Linked DNA regions of Kribbella solani. The protein of the gene in region 1 binds, or shares a complex with, the protein of each later gene. Links are inferred from orthologs where the notes say so. Each region holds a gene or a part of one and is shown in the gene's direction. Other genes may lie near its edges.

Region 1 (15,367 bases):
ACGCCGCCGACGATGTCCAACCCGACGTCCGAGGCAGGCGTGTTCCCGGCAGGCGCGGTTCGGTTGAGTTCGACCTTCGAGAGCGAGCCGAACGTCGCGGGCGCCGACTCCAGCGGGTACGTCGTCGAGGGCGACGCGCTGTACTACCGGATGTACAACTTCAACGCCGGCATCAACCTCACTCAGCGGGTCGGCGGCGGCTGGTCCAAGTTCAACGCACTCGAACTCGCGCACTACCAGCAGGGCAAGGCGACCCACTGGATGGGGTACGGGCTGCGCAACGACGGAACGCTCCTTCGCTGGACGGTCGGAAAGACCTGGAAGAGCGCCGGCTCGGCCACCGGTTTCGGCTCGGTCAAGGCGATGGCCCTGATCAGCAAGACCGCGAAGTACGACACGTTCCTGGCGAACACCCGCGGCGGCGCGCTGTACACGATCCGCATCCCCGTCACGTCACCCATGAAGCCGATCGTCACCAAGATCCGCCCCGGCACCTGGCAAGGCTTCGAGTCCCTGGTAGCCGAAAAGTGCGGCAACTACGGCACGCTCCTCCTCGGCATCGACAAGGAAACCCAAACCGCCAACCTCTACGCCATCGGCCACGCCAACGGCCCCACCACAGTCATCAACAGCCTAGGCAAGGTCAAAGCCACCTTCCCCAACCCAGTCAACTTCCGCTGGGGCCCCGTCTACTTCGCCGACTCCCTCAACGGCGACTGAGGACTTCGGTGAGGATTTTTAGGGCTCGGTGTAGGTCTGGGGTTGTCGGGGTGGCGTAGCCGATTACCAGGCCTGGGGGGCCGGGGGTGGTGCGGCGGTATTCGGAGAGGGGGGCGATTACTACGCCGGCGGCTCGGGCTTGGGTGGCTAGGGACTGGTCGTCGGTGTGGTTGGGGAGTAGGAGCGTGATGTGTAGGCCGGCGTCCTGGCCGATGACCTCGCCGTATGGGGCCAGCGCCGCGCAGGTGAGGGTGCGCCGGTCCGCGTACAGGCGGCGGCCGCGGCGTACTGCCTGGTCCAGGTAGCCGTCGCGGAGCATCGCCAGTAGGGCGGCCTGCATCGGCCAGCCGGGCCAGTCGCCGGTCTCGGCGCGGAACGTGGTCAGCCGGTCGATCATCGGTTCCGACGCCACCATCCAGCCGAGCCGGAGCGCCGGGCTGAGGGTCTTGGACAGGGTGCCCAGGTGCACGACCCGGTCGAGGTCCAGTTGGGCGAGCGCGGGCAGCGGCGCGACGTCGTACCGGAACTCGCTGTCGTAGTCGTCCTCGATCAGCAGCGCGCCGGTCCGGCGGGCCCAGCGGACCAGTTCGTTGCGTCGCGCGACGGGCAGCCGAAAGCCCAGCGGGTACTGGTGTGATGGCGTGACGTACACAGCGTCGACGTCGTCTGTCAGCGCGTCCACCCGCAGCCCGTCCTCGTCCACGGGCACATCGACGATCTCCAGCTGATGGTCGCGAGCCGCGGTGACCGCGTTCAGATAACCGGGGTCCTCGATGGCGATCCGGCCGCCCGGTGCGCTGGTCGCGGTCAGCAGGAGGCGGAGTCCGTGCACGGTGCCATTCGTGACGAGCACGTTCTCCGGGCCGCATGCGATCCCCCGTACCCGGCCGACATGCTCCGCGAGCGCGGCCCGGAGCGTGGGCAGGCCGGCCGCGTCGTCGTACCCGCGTGGTGGTGCCTGGGCGGACACCTCGCGCCAGGCGCGCCGCCAACCGGGGTCCGGTGTCGGCGCGATGTACGGAATGCCCGGCCGGAGCGTCAGCAACCGTTTGTCCGGGTCCTCACGGTGGGGCGTACGGCGTCGTACGGCCGGCTGCAACGGCACCACGTCCGTGACAAAAGTACCGGCGCCCGTACGCCCCGCTATCCACCCTTCCGCGTGCAACTGGTCGTACGCGGCCTGGGTGACCGCCCGCGACACGGACATCTGCCGCGCGAGATCACGCGTGGACGGAAGCCGATGACCGGACTGCAACCGACCGTCCAGTACGGCAGCCCGGAATTGCTCCGCCAGCTGGAGGTGCAGCGGGAGCGCAATCGTACGGTCGATGGTCAGCGGGAGTGAGGTCTCCACGAATGGACTACCTGATTCAGACGGGAATGGACCGTGCCAGCATGCCACTCCACCCCCGAACCTGGTTGCATGACGGTGCAGATGCCACGACTCCGTCGCGGCGGGTCATGGGGCTGTGACTCCCGGCCTTCCCTCGTCACTCCAGTCGCTTCGCTCCCTCCACTCCTCAGTCCAGGCCGGGAGGCCCCATGACCAGCACTCCGCTGCAGCCGACCGCTCGTACGTCGCTCCGTCGTTCCAAGGAACGCGCCGCCACCGACCGGCAGGCGCTGTACGACGTACTGCTCGATGGCATGTTCTGCCACCTGGGCGTCGTGGTCGACGGCCACCCACTCGTCCTTCCGACCGCGTACGGGATCGACCTGGACCACAGCGCCGACGGGATCATGTACCTGCACGGCTCGGTGGCTGCCCGCAGTGTGGTCGCCGCGCCGGAGCAGACGGTCTGCGTCACCGTCACGCACACCGACGGCCTGGTACTCGCGCGATCCGCCTTCCACCACTCGGTGAACTACCGGTCCGCGGTGATCTTCGGCGTACCGCGACTGGTGACCGGTGCGGAGGAGAAGCTGCACGGCCTGAACCGGATCGTCGATCACCTGGTACCAGGCCGGTCCACCGCCGTCCGCCCACCGAACCGCAAGGAGCTGGCCAAGACCTCCGTACTCGCCCTGTCGCTGACCGAGGCGTCGGTGAAGACGCGCTCCGGGCCCGCCAACGACGAGGAGGAGGACCTCAACCTGCCCTACTGGACGGGTGTGATCCCACTTCACTCGGTCGCCGGCGAGCCGGAGAACAACCCGGACTGCGACTTGCTGGTGCCCGCCCACGTCCGCTCCCGCGCGAACCGCCTCGGCGCACCTTCTTAAGCCACGGTCCCCTTGTTGTAGTTCTTCTGCGCCCAGAAGTAGCCGACGACGGCGATCGCCAGGCACCAGGCGAGCGAGAGCCAGCCGTCACCGCTGTCCATCGGCGTACCCAGCATCAGGTGCCGCAGGGTGTTGATGATCGGAGTGAACGGCTGGTACTCGGCGAACCAGCGGATGCCGCTCGGCATCGACTGCAACGGGATGAACGTGTTGCTGAGGAACGGCAGCAGCAAGCTGATCGGCAGCACGATGTTGCTCGCGCTCTCCGGCGTCTTGCTGGTCAGCCCCAACGCGATCGCGAACCAGGTCAGCGCGAACGTCACCGCGATCAACAGCCCGGCCGCGAGCAGCCAGTCCCCGACGGACGCGTTCGGCCGGAAGCCGATCAGGATCGCGAAACCGACGACCAGAGCGAGGCTGACGATGGTCAGCAGCACATTGCCGAGTACGTGCCCGGCGAGCACCGCCGGCCGGAAGATCGCCATCGTCCGGAACCGGGCGACGATCCCCTCGGTCATGTCCATACAGACCGCGACCGCCGGGGACATCGTTCCGGACGCGATCGACATCAGCAGGATCCCGGGGGTGAGGAAGTCGATGTACGCGCCGCGCCCCCCGCCGCCGAGCCCGGCCGCGAACGTGTTACCGAAGACCAGGCCGAACAACAGGATCATGATCACCGGCATCCCGAGCGCGCCGAGCGACAGGCCGGGGTAGCGCTGCGCGTGCCGCAGGTTGCGGCGCAGCATGGTGCCGATGTCGGTCAGCGGACGACTGGCCGGGGCGGCCTGGGCGGCCGGTACGGACTGGATTGTGGTGGAGCTCATTTCGTCGTCACCTTCTCCTGCTGAGTGGGTTGACCGGTGACGGCGAAGAACACGTCGTCCAGGTCGGGGGTGTGTACGGTCAGCTCGTCCACCTCGAGCGAGGCGTCGTCCATCCGGGCCAGCAGCGCGCGGAGCGAGTGCACGCTGCCGTCGTTCGGCACCTGCAGGACGAGCGATTCCTGATTGGGTACGCCGGTCGGCAGCACCCGCCCGGCGAGGGCGAACTCCTCCGGCGAGGTGAACCGCAGCCGGATGTGCCCGCCGGGCGCGAGCCGCTTCAGTTCCTCGGCCGTGCCTTGGGCGACCAGGCGTCCGTGGTCGAGTACGGCGATCCGATCGGCGAGCTGATCCGCTTCTTCCAGGTACTGCGTGGTGAGCAGGATCGTGACACCACCGGCGACCAGTTCCCGGATCGTCGTCCACATGTTGTGCCGGCTCCGCGGGTCGAGGCCGGTGCTCGGCTCGTCCAGGAAGATGATCCGCGGCCGGCCGACCAGTGTCATCGCCAGGTCGAGGCGGCGCTTCATACCGCCGGAGTACGTCATCGCCAGCTTCTTGCCGGCCTCGGCCAGGTCGAACTGCTCCAGCAGCTCGTCGGCCCGCTGCCGCGCCTCCCGCTTGCCGAGGTGGTACAGGTCGGCCATCAGGATCAGGTTCTCCCGGCCGGTCATCAGACCGTCGACCGCGGAGAACTGACCGGTGACGCCGATCGCGGCCCGGACCGCCTCCGGCTGCTTGCGCAGGTCGTGACCGGCCACCCGGATCTCGCCGGCGTCGGCGGTGTTCAGCGTGGCCAGGATCTGTACGACAGTGGTCTTGCCGGCGCCGTTCGGGCCGAGCAGGGAAAAGATGGTGCCTTCGGCAACATTCAGGTCGATGCCGTCGAGGACGAGTTTCTCGCCGTAGGACTTGCGCAGTCCGGTGACGTCGATCGCTGCTGACATGACTGGTCCTTGGGTGTTTTCGGGCAGGGGGAACCTGCCCCGGTGGCTGATGGGGTGATCAGGAGGAGGTTTCGGGCGTGTTCGCCCGCCCGGCCGGCCTGGTGGCTACGGTCGGTGCCGCGGTGACTTCAGTTGGGCAGTGGGTTCAGGTGGGGTGCGAGGTCAGATGTCGAGGTCCTCGACCGCCGGCTGGTTGGCAGCCTCCTCGACCAGCGCGTACAGGTCCTCGGGGATCAGGTCGCGGAGCTCGTCGACGGTCTCCACGACCTGCAGGGTGGCCTCGCCCTGCGCCATGCTCCAGGACTGGTCGGAGCTCCAGTTCCCGATCCAGGACCGCCAGCCGGTCAGGTACCGCTCGTCGTCCGCGTTGACGGTGAACTGGTTCCGCCGGTCCGCGTGCAGGACGAACTTCCCGGTCCGGCTGCGGTACACCTTGAAGGCCTCGTACCCGGTGTTGTTGGACCGGCCGCCCTCGGCCAGCAGTACGCCCGAGAACCGCTGTTTGCGGCCGGTGCCCCGGCCGACCCGGACGGTGATCTCGTCGTACCCCTCGAGCCGGCCTTCTTCCAGCTCGACGTACTTGCGCAGGGCGATCGAGATCGCCGAGGACAGGTTGCCGGCGAGCTCCTGCGCCTTCTTGTACAGCGGCAGGTCGTCGTCGGACACATAGATCGTCTTGTTCGGCATGGTGTCTCCTCCTACGTAGAACTATACGCACAGCTCTCCGCATATGTCTACGTAGATCTGTACGTAGACGTGAAGGCGTCGTTGGACGGTTGGTGAACGGTGTGGAAACTGGCCGGCTCAAACCTGAGTTATCCACAGATTCGGGGCAGTTTCACCGGATTTCTGTGGAGAAGTAAGGGCCAGGCTGGGGATAAGTCCCGGGAATCGGTGTGCACACCTGGGGATACAGGTGTGGATAACTGAGCAAACCCCTGGACATGGTCACAGGGGTTTGGTGGGTGAGGAGCTCGAGGGCCCCTCGGTTGTTCAGTTCGGAAGGGTGAGTGGGGTCAGACCCACTGGGTGGAGACGACGAAGCCGACCGCGATCAGGCCCATGCCGATCAGCAGGTTCCAGTTGCCCAGGTCGTTCATCACCGGGATGTCCTGGCCGGCTACGTAGAAGACGACCAGCCAAGCCAGCCCGAGCAGCCAGCAGGCCAGCATCAGCGGCGCCACCCACACCCGGGACTGGGTGCGCGGCTTCTTCGGCGTCTTCTCGGCCTTGACCTTGACCTTCTCGGCCTTCTTCGTTTTGCGACTGCTCGACTCGGGCACGACTGAACTCCTTGTAAGGACGGACGCATAAGCTAACCGTGTGGACCTGTGCCGGTCCGGTCCAGGGTTAGCGTAGTGCAGAGCAATGTGGAGATCACTCATGCGTAGGTTGGGGCGGAGGTTGAGGCGGATTTCGCTGTGGCGGGCGGTGGCGCCGCTGGCGTTGCTGTGTGCCGGCCTGCTGTTCGCGACCAGTGCCACCAACGCCCGTGGTACGGACCTGCGGCCCAGCCGTAACACTACGCTCGCCGGGCTGGTGGAGGAACAGAGCCGCCGCAGCGCAACCCTGGTCCGGCAGCACGCGGCGCTCACCCAGGACATCGAGAAGCTGCAGGCGCAGCAGGGGTCGATCGACCCGGCGCTGGCGAAGCGGCTGAAGGACCTGTCCGACGAGGTCGGCACCACGCCGGTCACCGGGCCGGGCCTGACCGTGACGCTGAAGGACGCGCCGCAGCAAGTGGTGAAGGACAATCCGGACGTCGACGCCGACTGGCTGGTGATCCACCAACAGGACATCCAGGCGGTGGTGAACGCGCTCTGGGCCGGTGGCGCGGACGCGATCTCGATCCAGAACCACCGGGTCATCTCCACCACCGGGATCAAGTGCGTCGGCAACTCGGTAGTACTGCACGGGGTGCCGTACCTCCCGCCGTACAAGATCACCGCGATCGGCGACCGGCGGAAGCTGCAGCAGGCGCTCGACGACTCGCAGTACATCGACAACCTGCAGGACTACGTGGTGAAGTTCCAGCTCGGGTACGACGTGCAGAACGAGTCCTCGATCGCCATGCCCGCGTACGAGGGCACCCTGGACCTGCAGAGCGCCACCGTCCCCGGCTTCGACCGCACCCCTTCGGTCAGCCCCACCGCCAGCGGGCGTTAGCTGTCACAATGGTTCGCATGCCGCGGATCCTTGTCGTCGACAACTACGACTCCTTCGTCTACAACCTGGTTCAGTACCTGCAGCAGTTGCAGGCTGACACCACGGTGTTGCGCAACGACGAGGTGACCCCGGAGCAGGCCGGCGCGTACGACGGTGTGCTGCTCTCCCCCGGCCCGGGTACGCCCGAAGAAGCCGGTGCGTGCGTGGACATCGTCAAGGAACAAGGCGGGAAGGTGCCGATCTTCGGCGTCTGCCTCGGCCTGCAGGCGATCGGCGTCGCGTACGGCGGGGTGGTCGGCCGCGCGGACGAGCTGCTGCACGGCAAAACCAGCCAGGTGTACCACGACGGCGCCGGCGTACTGGCCGGACTGCCATCGCCGTTCACCGCGACCCGGTATCACTCGCTCGCGATCACCCAGGACAGCGTGCCGAGCGAGTTGCAGGTGACGGCCCGGACCGACAAGGGCGTGATCATGGCTGCCCGGCATCACGAGCTCGCGGTCGAAGGCGTGCAGTTCCACCCGGAGTCGGTACTCACCGAGGGCGGTCACCGGATGCTCGCCAACTGGCTGACCCTTTGCGGCGACCCCGACGCGATCGCCCGCTCAGCCGGCCTCGCCCCGGTAGTCGGCCAACCGGTCGCCTAACCTCCCCAAACCGGTTCGGGGAGTGGCCGCGTAGTCCGCCCCAAACCGGTTTGGGGCGTTTTGCCCGCCCGAATCGGGCAGTCAGGCTCCCCAGTCTCGGCGGAAGTGCGCCCCGAAGCGGTTTGGGGCGCACTTCCGGTGGTGCCGAGGGGCGGTCAGCCGCCGATGGTGATGCCGGGTGACGTCGGACCGCCGCTGGGCTCCCCCGTCGGCTGGCCTGTCGGTCCGCCCGTCGGCGGCGGCGATTCCTGCTGGTGGTTGTTGATCGTCAGTGTGATCAACGTGCCCTTCGGCTGCTGCGTGCCGGCCGCCTTGCTCTGGGCGACGACTGTCTGGTCCGGCTTGGACGGATCGTCCACGGAGGTGTAGCCGACCCGGAAGCCGAGGGCCTTCAGCGCCGCCGTCGCGTCGTCCTGGGTCTGGGTGATGACGCTCGGCACCTCCACGTTCACCACGCCGCTGGACACCGTCAAGGTGAACTGGGTGCCAGGCGCGTACGAGCCGCTCGGGTCCGGGCTGACCTCGATCACGGTGCCCTTCCTCTGGTCGCTGTCCTTCTCGACCGTCTTGTCGCTGACCGTGAACTGGCCCTTCGCGTTCTCCAGCGTCCGCTTCGCCTTCGACTCGGACATGCCGATCACGTTCGGTACCGAGAAGGCACTCGGCCCGGCCGACACCACCACGTTCACGGTCGAGCCCTGGTCGGCCTCGGTACCGGACTCCGGCGTCTGGCTGATGATCGCGCCCTTACCGACCGTGTCGCTCTTCTGCGACGTGGAGGTGAGCTTCAGGCCCTTGGCGTCGAGCAGCGCGGTCGCCTCGGCCACCGACTTGCCGCTGAGGTCCGGGACGGCGACCTTGGCCGGTGTCGAGGTGGTCGCGCCACCACCGCCGGCCTTGGTGTCCTTGTTGTAGTGGTTGAACAGCGCGTACGCCCCGACGGCCACCGCGACGATCGCCAGCCCGAGCAGGAAGTAGGCCAGGCCACGGTTCCGCCGGGAGCGGTTGTCCTCGTCCTCTTCCAGGTCGTCCCCGCCCGGCGGCAGCAGGTCGTTACCGCTGGTCTGCCGGAACGCCTGGGTGGCCGCCGGCGCGACCGCGGTCGGCGCCATCGAACGGGTCTCCGCGACCGCCGCCATCGGCGCGGTCACCTGCTGACCGGCCAGCACCCGGTGGATGTCGGCGCGCATCTCGGAGGCGCTCTGGTACCGCTCCTCGCGGTTCTTCGCCAGCGCCTTCAGGACGACCGCGTCGACCTCCGGCGGAATGTCCGGGTCGAACGACGACGGCGGCAGCGGCTGCTCGCGGACATGCTGGTACGCGACCGACACCGGTGATTCGCCGACGAAGGGCGGCCGGCCGGTGAGCAGTTCGTACAGCAGGCAACCGGTCGAGTACAGGTCGGAGCGGGCGTCCACGGTCTCGCCGCGGGCCTGCTCCGGGGACAGGTACTGCGCGGTGCCGATCACGGCCGCGGTCTGGGTCATCGTCGAGGACGTGTCGGCGACCGCGCGGGCGATACCGAAGTCCATCACCTTGACCTGGCCCTGCGGGGTCAGCATCACGTTGCCGGGCTTGATGTCGCGGTGCACGATGCCGGCCCGATGGCTGTAGTCGAGCGCCTCGAGCACGCCGGAGGTGATCTCCAGCGCTCGCTCCGGCATGATCTTGCGGCCCTCGCGGATCAGGTCGCGCAATGTCTTACCGGTGACGAGCTCCATCACGATGTACGGGATGGTGACGCCGGAACCGTTCGGATCCGGCTCCTCGCCGGTGTCGTACACCGAAACGATGGTCGGGTGGTTCAGCGACGCGGCCGACTGTGCCTCCCGGCGGAACCGGGCCTGGAAGGTGGCGTCACTGGCCAGGTCGACCCGCAGCCGCTTGATCGCGACACTCCGGCCGAGCCGGTTGTCGACGCCCCTGCGGACCTCGGCCATGCCGCCGCGGCCGAGCGGTTCGCCTTCTTCGTACCGGCCGCCGACGAGACGTGCCTGCGATGTCATGACTCAGCCTTCCAACCTGTCCGTGGACCACACACAAAAAACACACTCAATTTGCCCACCGTAGCGGCCGCCACACGTGGATCCCCGTTGGAAAGACGCACTGTCACCGAATCATTCCGTATGGTGCTCATCGGCTGTTCACTGGCCCAGCACCGCCTCCATCACGCTTTTCGCGATCGGCGCGGCCAGCTTGCCGCCGGCGATGTCGTCGCGGGGAATGTTCGCCGACTCGATCAGCACCGCGACCGCGACCTTCGGGTCGTCGGCCGGCGCGAACGCGGTGAACCAGGCGAACGGCGGGCGGTCCTTCGAGGTCTGCGCGGTGCCGGTCTTGCCGGCCACCTGGACGCCCTTGATCTGGCCCGGCTTGCCGGTGCCGTTGTTGACGACGTCCAGCATCATCGCGGTCAGCTGGGACGCGACCTCCGGGGTGACCGCCTGGTGCAGCGACTCCGGCTTGGTCTCCGAGACCGTCTTCAGGTCCGGGGTCTTCACGCTCTGGACCAGGTACGGCTTCATCACCTCGCCCTTGTTCGCGATCCCGGCCGCGACCATCGCCATCTGCAGCGGCGTGGCCTGCACGTCGAACTGGCCGATCGCGGACTGCGCGGTCTGCGGTTCGTTCGGGTCGGCCGGGAACTGGCTGGTGGCGACGGCCGGCAGCTCGGTCAGCGGCCGGGCACCGAACCCGAACTTCGCCGCCTGCTCGCGGAGCGCGTCCGCGCCGAGGGCCATGCCGACCGTACCGAACGCGGTGTTGCACGAGTAACGCAGCGCGACCGTCAGCGTCGCGCTGTTGCTGCCGCCGCAGTTCTTGCCGTCCTCGTTCACCAGCGGGACGGTGGTCTGCGGCAGTGGCAGCTCGGCCGGCGAGTTCACCTTGCTGTCCGGCGTGTACTTCCCGCTGGACAGCGCGGCGGCCGCGGTCACCAGCTTGAACGTCGACCCCGGCGGGTACAGCTCCTGCACCGCGCGGTTGGACATCGGTTTTTCCTTCGCCGCGTTCAGGTTCTTCCAGGCCGTACCGACCTTGTTGCTGTCGTGCGCGGCGAGCAGGTTCGGGTCGTACGACGGGCGGCTGGCCATCGCCAGGATCTTGCCGGTCTTCGGCTCGATCGCCACCACCGCGCCGATCTTGCCGGCCAGTCCGTTGTACGCCGCCTGCTGTGCCGCCGCGTTCAGCGTCAGCGTCACGCTGCCGCCCTGCTGCGGCCGGTTGCTGATCACGTCGATGATCCGCCGGAACGCCATCGACGGATCCGAGCCGTTCAGCTCGGAGTTCATCGTCAGCTCGATCCCGCCCCGGCCGTACAGGTACGAGTAGAAGCCGGTCACCGGCGCGTACACCGGACCGGACGGGTACGTGCGCTGGAACTTGAACCGGTCGTTGACCGGGTCGCTCTTCGCGATCGGCGTGTTGCCGATCAGGATCGGGCCGCGGTTCACCGAGAACTGCGAGTCCCGGACCCGGTTGTTGTCGTTGCGCCCGTTGATCTCGTTCGACCGGAAGGCCTGCAGGTACGTCGAGTTGGCCATCAGCGCGAGCATCAGGATCATCGCCGCGACGGCCAGTCGTCGGATCGCCGAATTCACTGCTTCTGCACCGCCATCGCGATCGTTTCGTCGGACACTGGAGCGGCCGGGGTCTGCGGCCGCCGGGCCTGGTCACTGATCCGGAGCAGCAGCGCGATGATCGCCCAGTTCGCGACCAGGGACGTACCACCGAGGGCCATGAACGGGGTGGCCAGACCGGTCAGCGGGATCAGGCCGGTGACGCCGCCGACGATCACGAACACCTGCAGCGCGAACGACATCGCCAGACCGGTCGCGACCAGCTTGCCGAAGATGTCCCGGCAGCCGAGCGCGGTGCGCAGGCCGCGTTCGATGATCAGGGTGAAGATCAGCAGGATCGCGATCAGCCCGGTCAGCCCGAGCTCCTCGGCGAACGAGGAGATGATCATGTCGCTGTTCGCGTACATCGTCGCCTCGGGGTGACCCTGGCCGAGGCCACGGCCGAGGACACCGCCCCAGGCCTGACCCATCAGGCCGAGCTTGATCTGGCCGCCGTCGATCGCCCACGGGTCCAGCCAGTCGGTGATCCGCCGGTGTACGTGGCCGAAGGTCATGTACGCGAAGTACGCGCCGCCGACGAATAGTACGCCGCCGATGATCAGCCAGCCGGCCCGTTCGGTCGCGACGTACAGCAGGAACAGGAACAGGCCGAAGAACAGCAGCGAGGAGCCGAGGTCGCTCTCGAACACCAGCACGCCCAGGCTGGCCAGCCAGGCGATCAGGATCGGCCCGAGGTCGCGGGCCCGGGGCAGGTCCAGCCCGAGGAAGCGGCGGCCGGCCAGGGTCAGTACGTCCCGTTTCACCACCAGGTAGCCGGCGAAGAAGATGACCAGGGCGACCTTGGCGAACTCACCGGGCTGGAACGACATCTTGCCGATGCGAATCCAGATCGGCGCGCCGTTGACGTTCGCGCCGAGCCCCGGGACGAGCGGCAGCACCAGCAGGACCAGACCGCCCAGACCGAGCGTGTACGTGAACGCCTGCAGCCGGCGGTGGTCCCGGACCACCAGGATGACCACCACGAACAGCACGATGCCGACCGCGGTCCAGGTGATCTGCTGCGAGGCCGCTGCCGCCTTCGGCATTTTGCCCCTCGCCTCGGCGACGATCGCCAGCCCGAGGTCGATCCGATGGATCATCGCGACACCGAGACCGTTCAGCAGCACCGCGCAGGGCAGCAGCACCGGGTCCGCGTACGGCGCCCGGTACCGCAGTACCAGGTGCGCGATCAGCGCGAGCAGACCGATCCCGGCCGCGTAGTACCCGGTGCTGGCCGGGACGGAGTTCTGCACGGTGATGCCGATGTTCACGTACGCGCCGACCGAGACGGCGATCGCGATCACGAGCAGCAGCAGCTCCACCCCGCGCCTAGTACGCGGGATGATCTGGATAACGGACGTCGACGCGATACTCATCGGACTCCGTCACAGTCTTCGGGGTTCACCGACGGGCCTGTCGGCGTCGAACTGGCCGTCGTCGGCGGTGAGGTGGACACCGGCGGCTTCGAGACCGGCGGCGTGGTCACCGCCGGGGTGGTCGCCTTCGCGGTCGGTTTCGCGCTCGGCTTCGGGGTCGGCTTCAGCTTGGCGCACTCGGCCGCGGTCTGCTGCAGCTGGGCCACGATCGACCGGGCGCCGGCCAGACTTTCGGCCTGGATGTCGCCCTCGACCTGCTGACGGCTGTACGTCGGCAGCTTGTCGACGAGCAGCTGCTGCCGCTCGTACACCGAGGACAGTGAAATGCCGGGGATCTCCGCGTCGACGCCCTTGTAGATCGCCACGTAGTCGCCGTCGGTGCCCACGTAGTACTGCTTCTGGGTCCAGCTGTAGCCGAACCAGGCGCCACCACCGAGCAGCGCGAGGACGACGACCAGGACCGTGATCCTCCGCAACCACGGGAACCGCTTGGGCGGGCGCGGCGCGTACCGCAACTCCTCCGGGTCGACCGAGGTCCCGTGACCGCCGCCGCCGGAGCCGTCGGGGCCGCCGGCACGGACAGCGGCCGTCGGCTCACCACGCCCGGTGCTGCCCTGGGCGAGCTCCGCGGCGGCGCCGACCAACTGCGGCGCGATCCCGCTGGCCGGCTCGGTCTCGACGACATCCGCGACCACGCAGGTCACGTTGTCGTTCGAACCCGCTTCCAGCGCGTGCGTGATCAGCTCGACCACGACCGAGTCCGGCGTACCGCTCGCCATCGACGCCGCGATCACATCGTTGCTGACGTAGTCGGGCAGGCCGTCGCTGCACAGCATCAGCCGGTCGCCGGCCTGGACGTCGAGCATCTCCAGGTCCGGGTCGGAGTCGGGGCGGCCGTCCAGCACCCGGAGGATCAGGTTCCGGTGCGGGTGACTGAAGGCCTCCTCCTGGGAGATCCGGCCCTCGTCGACCAGCGACTGGACGAAAGTGTGGTCGTGGCTGAGCTGGAACAGCTGCCCGTCGCGCATCCGGTACGCCCGGGAGTCGCCGAGGTGCGCCAGCCCGAGCTGCTTGCCGTCGAACATCAGCGCGGTCACGGTCGAACCCATGCCCTCGCGCTCGGGGTCCTCCTCGACCAGCTCCGAGAGCCGCTCGTTGGCCCGGTGCACGGCGCCGGCCAGTGCCTCGATCATGTCCTCGCCGCCGATGTCGGCGGTGTCCAGCCGCCGGATCACCTGGACCGCCGCCGCGCTGGCCACCTCACCGGCCGCGGCGCCGCCCATTCCGTCGGCGAGCAGCAGCAGGTGCGGACCGGCGTACGCCGAATCCTCGTTGTTGCGGCGCACGCGTCCGACGTCGGACAGTGTGGCGTAGTCGAGCGACAGGGTCATCGAGGCAGGCCTACTTCGCGATGTTCAGCGTCGTCCGGCCGATTCGGATCGAACCGCCGATCTCGGCCGGGACCGGGCGGGTGACCCGCTGGCCGTCAAGGTACGTGCCGTTGGTGGAGCCGAGATCCTCGACCCACCACTGGCCCTCGGACAGGAACAACCGGGCGTGCCGGGTGGACGAGTAGTCGTCGTCCAGCCGGATCTGGCAGTCCGACCCACGGCCGATGATCACCGGCTCGTCCGCCAGCGAGGCGCCGACACCGGCCTGCGGGCCGTCCGCGATCGTCACCGAGGCGGGCAGGCCCTTGCGCTTCTTCGCCGGTTTGGTGGGCTTCGGGGTCCGGGTGACGGCGGGCGCGGCCGGTGCCGCGGCCCGGCTGTCCACCTTCGCGCCGAACAGGTCGGACCTGATCACGGACAGCACCGCGAGGACGAACATCCACAACAGGGCCAGGAACCCCAGTTTGATCAGGGTCAGGGTCAGTTCCGACATGGAAGGTCAGTCACCACCCGCTGCTCGGCGGCTGGGCCATCGGCTCGTCCGCGAGACGCAGCGTCATGGTCGTGTTGCCGATCCGGACGGTCGAGCCGTCGACCAGCTCGGCCTCCGCGCTCCGGCGGCCGTTCACCAGCGTGCCGTTGGTCGAACCGAGGTCGACCAGCACCACCCGGATACCGCCCGGGCCCTCCGGCATCAGCCGGATCTCGGCATGCCGCCGGGACACGCCCGGGTCGTTGATCTGGATGTCCGCGTCGGTGCCCCGGCCGAGCACCACGCCCGGCGGGTTCACCGGCCGGCGGCGGCCGTTCACCTCCAGCATCACCTGGGGGTGGCCGCGGCGCGGCGAGGGCTGCTGCGGCTGGCGCGGAGGCGGGCTCTGCACGACCGGCTCGTTGGGCGGCACGTAGGGCTCCTGCTGGTAGGGCTGGGGCTCGGGCTGCTGATAGCCGGCCGGCCGCCGCTGGGGCGTACCGACCGTCTCACTGACCACCCGGAACTTACCGGTCGGCAGCTCCTCGTGCTGGACCAACTCGATGTCGATCGGCCCGGAGAAGGTGTACCGCTGGATGTCGGCGTGGTCGCGGAGCTCGTTCGCCAGCTCGTGGTTCAGGGTCCGGCCGTAGGCGTTCAGCCGCTCGAAATCGTCCGGACCGAGCTCGATGGTGAAGTGATTCGGCACCAGCCGCCGGTCCCTGGACAGGATCCGGGCAGTGTTGTCGATCTCACGCTTGAGTGCCGCGGCCAGCTCGATCGGCTCGACATCACCCTTGAAAGCGCGCGCGAAGACACCGCTCACAATGCCTTCCAGGCGTCGCTCGAAGCGCTGCAGCGGTCGCACGCCTCCTCCTCCACGGTCGGTACGCGGTACTCGGTCCATCACATCCACCGGTCGTGGCGGACACACCGGGTACGACGATCGATCGTATCGGGAGGTTCGACCCAACCCGCAATGTG
Region 2 (9,836 bases), 1.4 Mb from region 1 along the record:
GCTGATGGCTACCGCGGGCGACCAGCCTGGTTTGGCGCGGCGTCTCGGGGTGGGCGACGCGGTGCTGATCGGGCTGGGGTCGATGGTCGGCGCCGGTGTGTTCGCCGTCTGGTCGCCGGCCGCCCGCGCAGCCGGCAGCGGCCTGCTCGCCGGGCTGGTGATCGCGGCCGTCGTCGCGTACTGCAACGCGGCGTCGTCCGCGCAGCTGGCAGCCGTCTACCCGGTCTCAGGCGGCACCTATGTGTACGGGCGGGAGCGGCTGGGGGAGTGGTGGGGTTTCGCCGCCGGATGGTGTTTCGTCATCGGCAAGACCGCATCCTGCGCGGCGATGGCGCTCACCTTCGCGACGTACGTGACCTCGATCGGCTGGCTGCAACGCGTACTCGCCCTGGTGGCGGTCGTAGCACTCGCGGCAGTCAACTATCGCGGCGTGACCAGAACCGCGCGACTGACCAGAATTCTCGTCACCTGCACCCTCGCGGTACTCGCACTTGTACTGGTCCTGCTCTTCACCACCGACTCGCAACAGCAGCACGTATCGACGGCAACCTCCGCGTACGGCGTCCTGCAGTCCGCCGGACTGCTCTTCTTTGCGTTCGCCGGGTACGCCCGGATCGCGACCATGGGTGAAGAAGTCCGCGACCCCGCGCGGACCATCCCCCGCGCCGTCACCATCGCGCTGACTGTTGCTATCGGCATCTATCTGCTGGTCGCGGTCGCCCTGCTCCGGCACGGCGACCCCGCGTCGACCGTTGCGCCCCTCGCGGCCGCGGTCGACGGGGCCGGTGCGGCCTGGGCAGTACCGGCCGTACGGGTCGGCGCCGCCCTCGCCAGCCTCGGTGCCCTGCTCGCGTTGATCGCCGGCGTCGGCCGTACGACCCTGGCGATGGCCCGGAACCGGGACCTGCCCAGCTGGCTGGCCGCCGTACATCCCCGCTACCAGGTGCCGCACCACGCCGAGCTCGCGCTCGCCGGGGTCGTCGGCGTACTGGTCCTCAGCACCGATCTGCGCGGCGTGATCGGCTTCTCCTCGTTCGGAGTCCTGTTGTACTACGCGATCGCGAACGCGTCCGCCTTCACTCAGCCGGCCGAGCAGCGCCGCTGGCCGCGGGCCGTCAACGTGCTCGGCCTGACCGGGTGCGTCGTCCTCGCGGTCACCCTGCCCTGGACCTCCGCCGTGGTGGCCGCGGCGGTGCTCGCCGCGGCCCTGTTGGTCCGCCGGGTCAGGAAAGGTCGCGCCGGATTCGCCAGAAGCTGAAGCCGGTCAGCAGCAACGCGAGTACGAAGAACAGGCCGAACTCGCGCCACTGCAGTGCCCAGAAGGTGTCCGCGGTGAAGTACTTGACGTGCTGCCGGTAGCCCTCGTCCGCCAGGCGCTGATAGCACGCGGTCATGTCGGCGCGGGAGGTCGGCTTCTCCGCGCCGGACGGATTCGGCGGCGCCATCGGCGCGCACTTGATCGCCCAGTCGGGCAGGGAGTTCTGTACGGTGCCCGACTTGTCGACCGTCTTGTCGTAGAGCTTCCACGCGCCGACTGAGTCGACCGCGACCTCCATCGACTTGACCTGTGGAGCCGTGTCCGGCCCACTCAGCTGGAACCCACGCATGCTGTCGGCGGTCGCCGCCACGTACTTGTCGGTCGGCGCCAGCAGGTGCGGACGGATGAACGTCGGCGTGACGATCTGGATCAGGATCACCGCCGCGAGCGTGATCGCCAGCGCGACCAGGGTCCGGCGGACGACCAGGCCGACCGCGACGCCGAGCGCGAACGCGAACGCCGCGTACCCGACCGGGACCAGACCGCGGGCCGAGAAGGTGGGCGGGAACATTCGCGGCAGATACGTGTTCGAGTCCTGCCCTGCCTGGAGCGCGTCGTCGATCGGGTCCGACCACCAGGTGACCGCGAAGCTGAGCAGACCGGTGATCCCGACCGCGGTCAGCCCGGTCACGCCGACCTTCGTGGCCAGCCAGCGGAAGCGCGAGATGCTCTGACTCCACGCCAGCCGATGCGTACCGGCCTCCAGTTCGCGGGCGATCAACGGCGCTCCCCAGAACGCGCCGATCACCGACGGGATCGCGTACAACATCACCTGACCGACCCGGTAGAGCAACGGGTCGAGCCGTTCGAACGCAAGGTTCTTGATGAAGCCGTCGGTCAGCCGGCGATAGTCGTCGAGTAGTCCCGGGCCGGTCGCCGCGAAGAAGATCCCGGCCGCCAGCACCACCCCCGCGATCACCAGGAACTGCACGCGGAACTGCCGCCACGTCAGCCAGATCATCGCTGCACCTCCAGTACCGGGCGCTCCGGCTGAACATCGCGGCCCATGTACGCGAGTACCAGGTCCTCGAGCGTGAGTTGGGTGACCGTCCAGGCCGGATCGAGAATCGGCTGATCGGTCCGGATCAGGTACGTGGACTGGCGATCGGTGTGGCTCGCGGTCACCACGTGCTGATCGCGCGGCAGGTCCTTCTGGTCGCGGCGCGGACCGGTCAGCCGGTAGTGCGTCGCCAGCAGGGTGTCGATCTCGCCGCTGACCTGTACGCGGGAATCCACGAGCACGATGAGGAAGTCGCAGGCGCGTTCCACATCGGAGACCAGGTGCGAGGACAGTACGACGCTGAGCTCCTGCTCGGCGACCGCCTCCATCAGGTCCTGCAGGAACTCGCGCCGGGCCAGCGGGTCCAGCGCGGCGACCGGCTCGTCGAGGATCAGCAGCTCGGGCCGCTTGGCCAGGCCGAGGGTGAGCGCGAGCTGCGCGCGCTGACCGCCGGACAACCGGCCGGCCCGTTGCTTCGGGTCCAGCTTGAGGTGCTCGATCCGGTTCTGGGCAAGGGATTCGTCCCACGCCGGGTTCAGCCGCGCGCCGAGCCGCAGATGGTCGGCGACGCTCAGCCGGGCGTACGTCGGGGTGTCCTGCGCGACGTAGCCGACTTTCGCCTGCTGGGTACCGGCCGGCGCGCCGAGCACCTCGACCGCGCCGGCGGACGGCGTCAGCATGCCGACCGCCAGGTTCAGCAGGGTGCTCTTGCCGGCGCCGTTCGGCCCGACCAGCCCGACCACATGTCCGGCCGGAACCTCCAGGTCACAATCGGTCAGCGCCCAGCGCTGCCCGTACTTCTTGCCCAGACCGTGGGCTTGCAAGACAGCCGTCACGCTATGTCCTCCTGAGCGGCGGACCGAAAGGTGGTCAGGAACAACGCCTCGATGCTCTCGTCGTCCAGCCCCGCCTTGCGGGCCTTGGCGAGCCAGCGGCGCAGGTCCTGCCGGAGCGGGCCGTGCGCGGCGAGCGTGTTGTCGGTGAGGGTCCGGGTGACGAACGTGCCGCGCCCCGGCCGGGCCTGCACCAGGCCTTCGTGCTCGAGCTCGCGGTATGCCTTGAGCACGGTGTTCGGGTTGATCGCCAGCGCCGCCACCACGTCTTTCACGGTCGGCAACTGATCACCCTCGCGCAGCAGTCCGAGCCGCAACGCGTTCCGGACCTGCTGAACGATCTGCTGGTACGGCGACACCCCCGAGCGCCCGTCCAGATGGAACTCGATCATCCATTACCCCATTCATCTAGTTGACTAGCACTATAGGGGTACGACTCGAGTACGCGTCAAGAGTCGGCGGAGGTCAGCGGATCGCTTCGTACCGGCGGAGCGCCTCGCGCCGGGCCTCGCCGTGGTCGACCAGCTGATCCGGGTACCCGGCCGCGCCGCCGTGCTTCCACGGCTCGTGCGCCGCCTTGCCGTCCAGTTGCCGCAACTCGGGAACCCAGCGCCGGACGTACGCGCCGCTCGGGTCGAACTTCAGGCCCTGGGTGACCGGATTGAAGATGCGGAAGTACGGCGCCGCGTCCGCGCCACAGCCGGCCACCCATTGCCAGTTCAGCGCGTTCGAGGCCAGATCGCCGTCGCGCAAGGACCGCATGAACCAGCGGGCGCCGTACTTCCAGTGGATGTGCAGGTCCTTGACCAGGAAGGACGCGACGACCATCCGGACGCGGTTGTGCAGGAAGCCGGTCGCGGCCAGCTGCCGCATGCCGGCATCCACGATCGGAAAGCCGGTGCGGCCGGTGCGCCAGGCCTCCAACGGGCCGCCCTGCCCGCGCGGTTCGTCGTACTGCATGCGGGCGAACTCGGGGCGCAACGGTTCCCAGGCGGCGCGCGGGTACCTGGCGAGCAGGTCGGCGCAGAACTCGCGCCAGGCCAGCTCCCGCCGGTACGCCTCAGCGCCGGCGCTGTGCCGGCGAGCCAGGTCCGCGAGCATCGTGCGCGGGTGGATCTCGCCGTACTTCAACGGGACGGACATCCGCGACGTACTGTCCAGATCAGGCCGATCCCGCTCGTCGGCGTACGCCGAGACTCCCGCCAGCCAACCACGCCAACGCTCACCAGCCGCGGCCTCACCCGCCTCCACCGCACCCGCGTCCCCCGTGCCAGCGTCACCCGCGCTCGCGTCCCCCGCCTTCTTCACACCGGGTAGTTCCTCGCCCGGCGCCTCGATCCAGCGCACGTCTTCCGGCGCGTCCACCGGTTTGCGCCACCCGTGCTCCAACCACGCCCGAAAGTACGGCGTGAACACCTGATACGACCGCCCCTGCTGATTGAGCACCCGCCCCGGCGCGACCGCGTACGCCGACCCCGTCCGCACCAACGGGCACCCCAGGGCGCCTTCCACCGCCAGATCGCGCTCCTGCCCGTACGGCGCGTAGTCAGCGCTGACATGCACGCTCGACGCCCGCACCGCACCCGCCACCGCGGGCACGACCTCAGCCGGATCACCCCGTCGCACCACCAGCCGCCCACCCATCGACGCCGACAGCGCGTGCAGCGACGCCAGCAACTGTTCGCGCCGCGGATCGCCCGATCGCTCCCAGAGCAACGGATCCAGCACGAACAGGCCGAGCACCCGCCCGTCGCCCGCCGCGACCGCGTCCAGGAGCGCGGGATTGTCCGCCAGCCGAAGGTCGCGCCGGAACCACATCATTGCCGTCATCGCGCTCATCCTCCGCCTGTACCCCAGGGAATTGGGTAAGGCTTGCCTGCATAGGTGAGAATGGTTGTCGTGAGCGAGCTGATCGATACCACCGAGATGTACCTGCGGACCGTCTACGAGCTGGAAGAAGAGGGCATCCTGCCGTTGCGGGCGCGGATCGCCGAGCGGCTGCACCAGTCCGGTCCGACGGTCAGCCAGACGGTCGCGCGGATGGAGCGGGACGGTCTGATCAAGGTGGAGGGCGACCGCCACCTGGAGCTCACCGACGTCGGGCGGAAGCAGGCGGTCCGGGTGATGCGCAAGCACCGGCTGGCCGAGCGGCTGCTGGTCGACGTGATCGGGCTCGAGTGGGAGGACGTGCACGCCGAGGCGTGCCGCTGGGAGCACGTGATGAGCGACGCGGTCGAGCTGCGGCTGCTGCAGTTGCTCGGCAACCCGACCGAATCGCCGTACGGGAACCCGATTCCGGGCCTGGAGGAGCTGCAGGTCACCAGCGCAGCCAGCGGGATCGAGGAGTTCCGGATCGGGGTCGAGCCGCTCGACCAGGTGCTCGACCAGGCCACCGGCGAGAGCGTCCGGGTGCTGGTCCGCCGGATCGCCGAGCCCGTACAGACCGACGACGGCGCGATGGCGGTGCTCCGTAAGGCCGGCGCGCTGCCCGGTCGCGAGGTCGACTCGACCCTCGACGCGGAGGGCGTCCTGGTCGGCAGCCGCGAAGCCGGCGGCGTGATCAGCGACGAAACGGCCGGCCACATTTTCGTCAGCCGCGTCTGACAAAGTCAACTCTGGGTTAACGCTGCGCACCCGGCGGGCGACGCCGGGTCGTCAGCAGGTACGGTCGGGCCGCTATGTCTGAGAATGATGCGATCGATTGGCCGGAGTACCTGCGGGAGTTCCACTCCGCGGCTCCGGGTTGTACCGAGGCTTTGCTGTCGCGGGCGGTGGCCGGCGACCACACGCCGTACCGCTGGCTGGTCCGGGCCGTCTCCGGTGAGGCCCGCCGGGTGCTGGACCTCGCCTGCGGCAACGGCCCGGTGGCGCGCGAGCTGTACGGGCGCTGGGTGGTCGGCGTGGACAACAACGCGACCCAGCTGGCCGGCGCGCCGAACCCACGCGTGCAGGCCGACGCGGTGCACCTGCCGTTCGCGAACGAGGTCTTCGACGTCGTCACCTGTTCGATGGGCCTGATGGTGCTGCAACCACTTCCGGACGTACTGCACGAGGCGGCGCGGGTGCTGCGGCGTGGTGGCGTACTGGCCGCGATCGTCCCGGCGGTACGGCCGCTCCGGCGCGGTGACATCCGTACGCTCAGCGGGCTGACCACGCGGCTCCGGTCGACGCCGCAGTTCCCGGCGGGTGGGGAGATCACCGAGCTGAAGGACCAGCTGAAGCACGCCGGCTTCGACGTGATGGAGAGCCAGCGCGAGCGGTACGTGTACCTGATCCGCACCCGCGACGATGCCCTCCGGTTGGTCAACGCGCTGTACCTGCCGGGTACGCCGGACGTCCGCCGCGACGCCGCGGTCGCCTGGCTCGCGGACCGTGCCGAGACCAAGGACGGCCTCGAAGTGGCGATCCCGATCCGGCGGATCACCGCCATGCGTACCAAGGTCGCGCTGACCGGCTCCTGAGCACTCAGGCTCACCCGGGCATTCGGTAGGTACGGTGTGCCTGTGAGTGCGCTGCGCTGGTCCGTCCGGACGCTCGACCGGGCGCTGGACGGTGAAACGGTCTACCGCGAGCTGCTGGCCGGCGAGCCGGTGGCGTACTGGCTCGACGGCAGCTTGACGGACCGGTTGCCGCGGCGGGTTTCTGTTCTTGGTACGACGCTGGGTGCCGGGGCGGAGGTGCTGGTTCGGGATGCGGCCGACGGGGACGTGTTCGAGGAACTGGACAAGCTGCTCGCTGAGCGGACGGGGGAGCCGCCGCCTGAGCTGGACGGGTTGTTCTGTGGTGGCTACGTCGGCTACTTCGGGTACGAGCTGAAGGCGCTCACCGGCGGAACTGCCGCGCACCAGGCGACCACGCCGGACGCACTGTGGATCTGGGCCAACCGTTTCGTCGTCATCGACCACGACCGCGACGTGACGTACCTGGTCGCACTCGACCTAACCGGCGCAGGTGAGGACTGGCTGGATCGGGCCGAGCGGTCCGCCGCGGACTGGTGGATGCCTGGCGTCGACGTACCGGCGATTGCCCGGCTGGATCTGGAAGCGCATCTCGAGCAGGACCGGCCGACGTACCTGGCCGGGATCGAACGTTGCCTGGCGGAACTCGCGGCCGGCGAGACGTACGAGGTGAACCTGACGAACCGCGTCCGCCTGCCCGCCGTACCCGATCCGTTCGAGTTCTTCTGCTGGCAGCGATCCGCGAACCCGGCGCCGTACGCGGCCTTCCTCAGATCCGGTGACCTCGCGGTCGCCAGCTCGTCGCCGGAACGCTTCCTCACCGTCGACGCGGATCGCTGGGCCGAATGCCGTCCGATCAAGGGCACCGCGCCGCGCGACCTCGACCCGGACCAGGACCAGCTGGCCGCGAAGTCGCTCGCCGAGGACGACAAGACCCGCGCCGAGAACCTGATGATCGTCGACCTGATCCGCAACGACCTCGGCCGGGTGAGCGAACCCGGGACCGTGCAGGTCCCGCAACTGATGCAGGTCGAGAGCTATCGGACCGTACATCAGCTGGTGACGACGGTACGCGGGCGATTGCGCGCTGACGTCACAACGATCGGCGCGGTTCGCGCGTGCTTCCCGCCCGGGTCGATGACGGGCGCGCCGAAGATCCGCACGATGCGGATCATCGACGAGCTGGAGTCGAGCGCGCGGGGCGTGTACTCGGGGGCGCTCGGCTATCTGGCCGTGGACGGCCGGGCGGATCTCAGCGTCGTGATCCGGACCGCGGTACTGACCCCGGACGCGACCGTGATCGGCGCCGGGGGAGCGATAGTCCTGGACTCCGAGCCGGACGCCGAGTACGAAGAAATGTTGCTCAAAGCAACAGCTGCGGTGGGAGGGAAATGATGACTGACTTGCTGGTGGCGGATTCGTTTCTGGTCGCGGGTGGGAAGGTTCGGGGGCTGGAACTGCATCGGGACCGGTTCGTGGGTTCGTGCGCGGCGGCGGGGATCGCGGTGGAACGGGTCCGGGCGGAACGGTTCTGGGATGAGCAGATCGCCCGGCTGCCTGGGTTCGGGCGGTGGTTCCCGCGGTTCGAACTGAGCTCGGCGGGGGAGTTCGCGGTGCAGTTGCGGCCGGCGCCTCCGATCGGCGGTGCGGTCCGCGTCGCCGTACACGACGGACCGGACCCGAGAACCGCACCCAGGGTGAAAGGGCCCGACCTGGAACTCCTCGGCAAACTCAAGGCGGCCGCCCCCGACCGCGCCGACGAAATCCTCCTGCTGGACACGGACGGAACGGTTCTTGAGGCGGCGTACTCGGCGATCGCTTGGTGGGAGGACGACACGCTCTGCTTCCCGCCGTCCGATCGGCCCTTCCTTCCGTCCGTCACCGCCCACCTGCTCCGCAAAATAGCCACCACCCAAGGCGTGGAGATCGCTGAACACCCCATCACCCCCACCGAACTCCAGGCAACCACCGAAGCCTGGCTCCTCAACGCCCTCCACGGCATCCGCCCCATCCACGCCTGGAACGCCTCCCCGATAGACCCCCTCCCCAACTCCCAGGCCCCCCACTGGCAATCCCACCTGACAACCCTCTCCACCCGCCTCCCCTAACCCACCCCACCACCGCCCCCACCGCCGCCCCGGCCGAGTGCATTTGAGGGGTGAACGTCGGGGGTTGCCGGTTTGCCCCCTGTATGCGGGGTGTGAAGGGACCGGTTGAGGGGTTCACGTCTCAAATGACGGCGGCTGCGAGGGAGTCGCGTGGGCGAGGAGGCATGCGGCCAGTCGAGGCCGTACGCGGCGGCGTGTCGGGCCGGCGGGCGGGGTTGGGCTGGAGGATTTTGCAAATGTGATATCAGTTTGGTAGCTTGGAGGTATCGAGAGGAGCTTGTGATGGTAGATGTGCGGATGCCTGCGGCGAAGGTGGTTGAGCGGGCGGGTGGCGAGGCCAATGGGTGGCTGATGTTTCTGCTCGGGCTCGTGCTGGCGGCAGCGGGGGTGTTCCTGCTCGTTTTCCGGAATCAGGACGGCACGCTGGTGATCGCCGGAATCGGCGCGATCGTGCTCGCGCTGATCGTGCTGAAGGGTCTGACGGCGGTGTCACCCGGCCGGGCGCGGGTCCTGCAGGTTCTCGGGCGGTACTCGGGGACGATCCGGACCAACGGCCTGCGCTGGGTGAACCCGATCTCCACCCGGCGTGAGGTCTCGACCCGGATTCGCAACCACGAGACGTCCGTTGCCAAGGTCAACGATGCCGACGGCAACCCGATCGAGATCGCCGCGGTGGTGGTCTGGCAGGTCGAGGACACCGCGCAGGCGACGTTCGAGGTGGACGATTTCGTCGAGTTCGTGGCGATCCAGACCGAGACCGCGGTCCGGCACATCGCCAACAGTTACCCGTACGACGTGCACTCCGAGCAGGACGTGCTGTCGCTGCGGGACAGTACGCACGAGATCACCGAGAAACTGTCCGCCGAGATCGGCGCCCGGGTGCATGCGGCCGGGGTGCGGGTGATCGAGTCACGGATCACCCACCTCGCGTACTCGCCCGAGATCGCCCAGGCGATGCTGCGCCGCCAGCAGGCCGGCGCGATCGTCGCGGCCCGGCAGCAGATCGTCGAAGGCGCGGTCGGGATGGTCGAGCTCGCGCTGGAGCGGCTGTCGGAGCACCGGGTGGTCGACCTGGACGAGGAGCGGAAGGCGACGATGGTCAGCAACCTGATGGTGGTG

Evidence for each region.
Region 2: the proteins of HDA44_RS25920 (region 1) and pabB are in contact, whole or in part, in a solved structure (PDB 8RP0), measured with the Escherichia coli proteins. The link is inferred for Kribbella solani from one-to-one orthologs.

Annotation. Positions count from the first base shown.
Region 1 is NZ_JACHNF010000001.1:5,635,397-5,650,763, reverse strand. The notes cover bases 5,930-8,712. They hold HDA44_RS25920 (aminodeoxychorismate/anthranilate synthase component II), read left to right. Parts: upstream 5,930-6,897; coding sequence 6,898-7,527; downstream 7,528-8,712. Other genes in these bases: pknB (Stk1 family PASTA domain-containing Ser/Thr kinase), read right to left, coding at 7,683-8,712; HDA44_RS25925 (DUF881 domain-containing protein), read left to right, coding at 6,119-6,880; HDA44_RS25930 (cell division protein CrgA), read right to left, coding at 5,930-5,997. Also shown: HDA44_RS25960 (hypothetical protein), read left to right, coding at 1-720; MocR-like pyridoxine biosynthesis transcription factor PdxR, read right to left, coding at 707-2,074; HDA44_RS25950 (pyridoxamine 5'-phosphate oxidase family protein), read left to right, coding at 2,263-2,943; HDA44_RS25945 (ABC transporter permease), read right to left, coding at 2,940-3,770; HDA44_RS25940 (ATP-binding cassette domain-containing protein), read right to left, coding at 3,767-4,714; HDA44_RS25935 (EXLDI protein), read right to left, coding at 4,877-5,401; more of HDA44_RS25930, read right to left, coding at 5,731-5,929; more of pknB, read right to left, coding at 8,713-9,533; HDA44_RS25910 (peptidoglycan D,D-transpeptidase FtsI family protein), read right to left, coding at 9,672-11,126; HDA44_RS25905 (FtsW/RodA/SpoVE family cell cycle protein), read right to left, coding at 11,123-12,520; HDA44_RS25900 (protein phosphatase 2C domain-containing protein), read right to left, coding at 12,517-13,911; HDA44_RS25895 (FHA domain-containing protein FhaB/FipA), read right to left, coding at 13,922-14,404; HDA44_RS25890 (FhaA domain-containing protein), read right to left, coding at 14,415-15,251. UniProt on the Escherichia coli protein: Part of a heterodimeric complex that catalyzes the two-step biosynthesis of 4-amino-4-deoxychorismate (ADC), a precursor of p-aminobenzoate (PABA) and tetrahydrofolate.
Region 2 is NZ_JACHNF010000001.1:6,988,898-6,998,733, forward strand. What follows is about bases 5,945-8,829. They hold pabB (aminodeoxychorismate synthase component I), read left to right. Parts: upstream 5,945-6,654; coding sequence 6,655-8,004; downstream 8,005-8,829. Other genes in these bases: HDA44_RS32395 (class I SAM-dependent methyltransferase), read left to right, coding at 5,945-6,612; HDA44_RS32405 (aminotransferase class IV), read left to right, coding at 8,004-8,717. Outside these bases: HDA44_RS32365 (APC family permease), read left to right, coding at 5-1,258; HDA44_RS32370 (ABC-2 transporter permease), read right to left, coding at 1,224-2,279; HDA44_RS32375 (ATP-binding cassette domain-containing protein), read right to left, coding at 2,276-3,154; HDA44_RS32380 (GntR family transcriptional regulator), read right to left, coding at 3,151-3,543; HDA44_RS32385 (cryptochrome/photolyase family protein), read right to left, coding at 3,617-4,981; HDA44_RS32390 (iron-dependent transcriptional repressor DtxR), read left to right, coding at 5,042-5,755; more of HDA44_RS32395, read left to right, coding at 5,830-5,944; HDA44_RS32410 (SPFH domain-containing protein), read left to right, coding at 9,000-9,836. UniProt on the Escherichia coli protein: Part of a heterodimeric complex that catalyzes the two-step biosynthesis of 4-amino-4-deoxychorismate (ADC), a precursor of p-aminobenzoate (PABA) and tetrahydrofolate.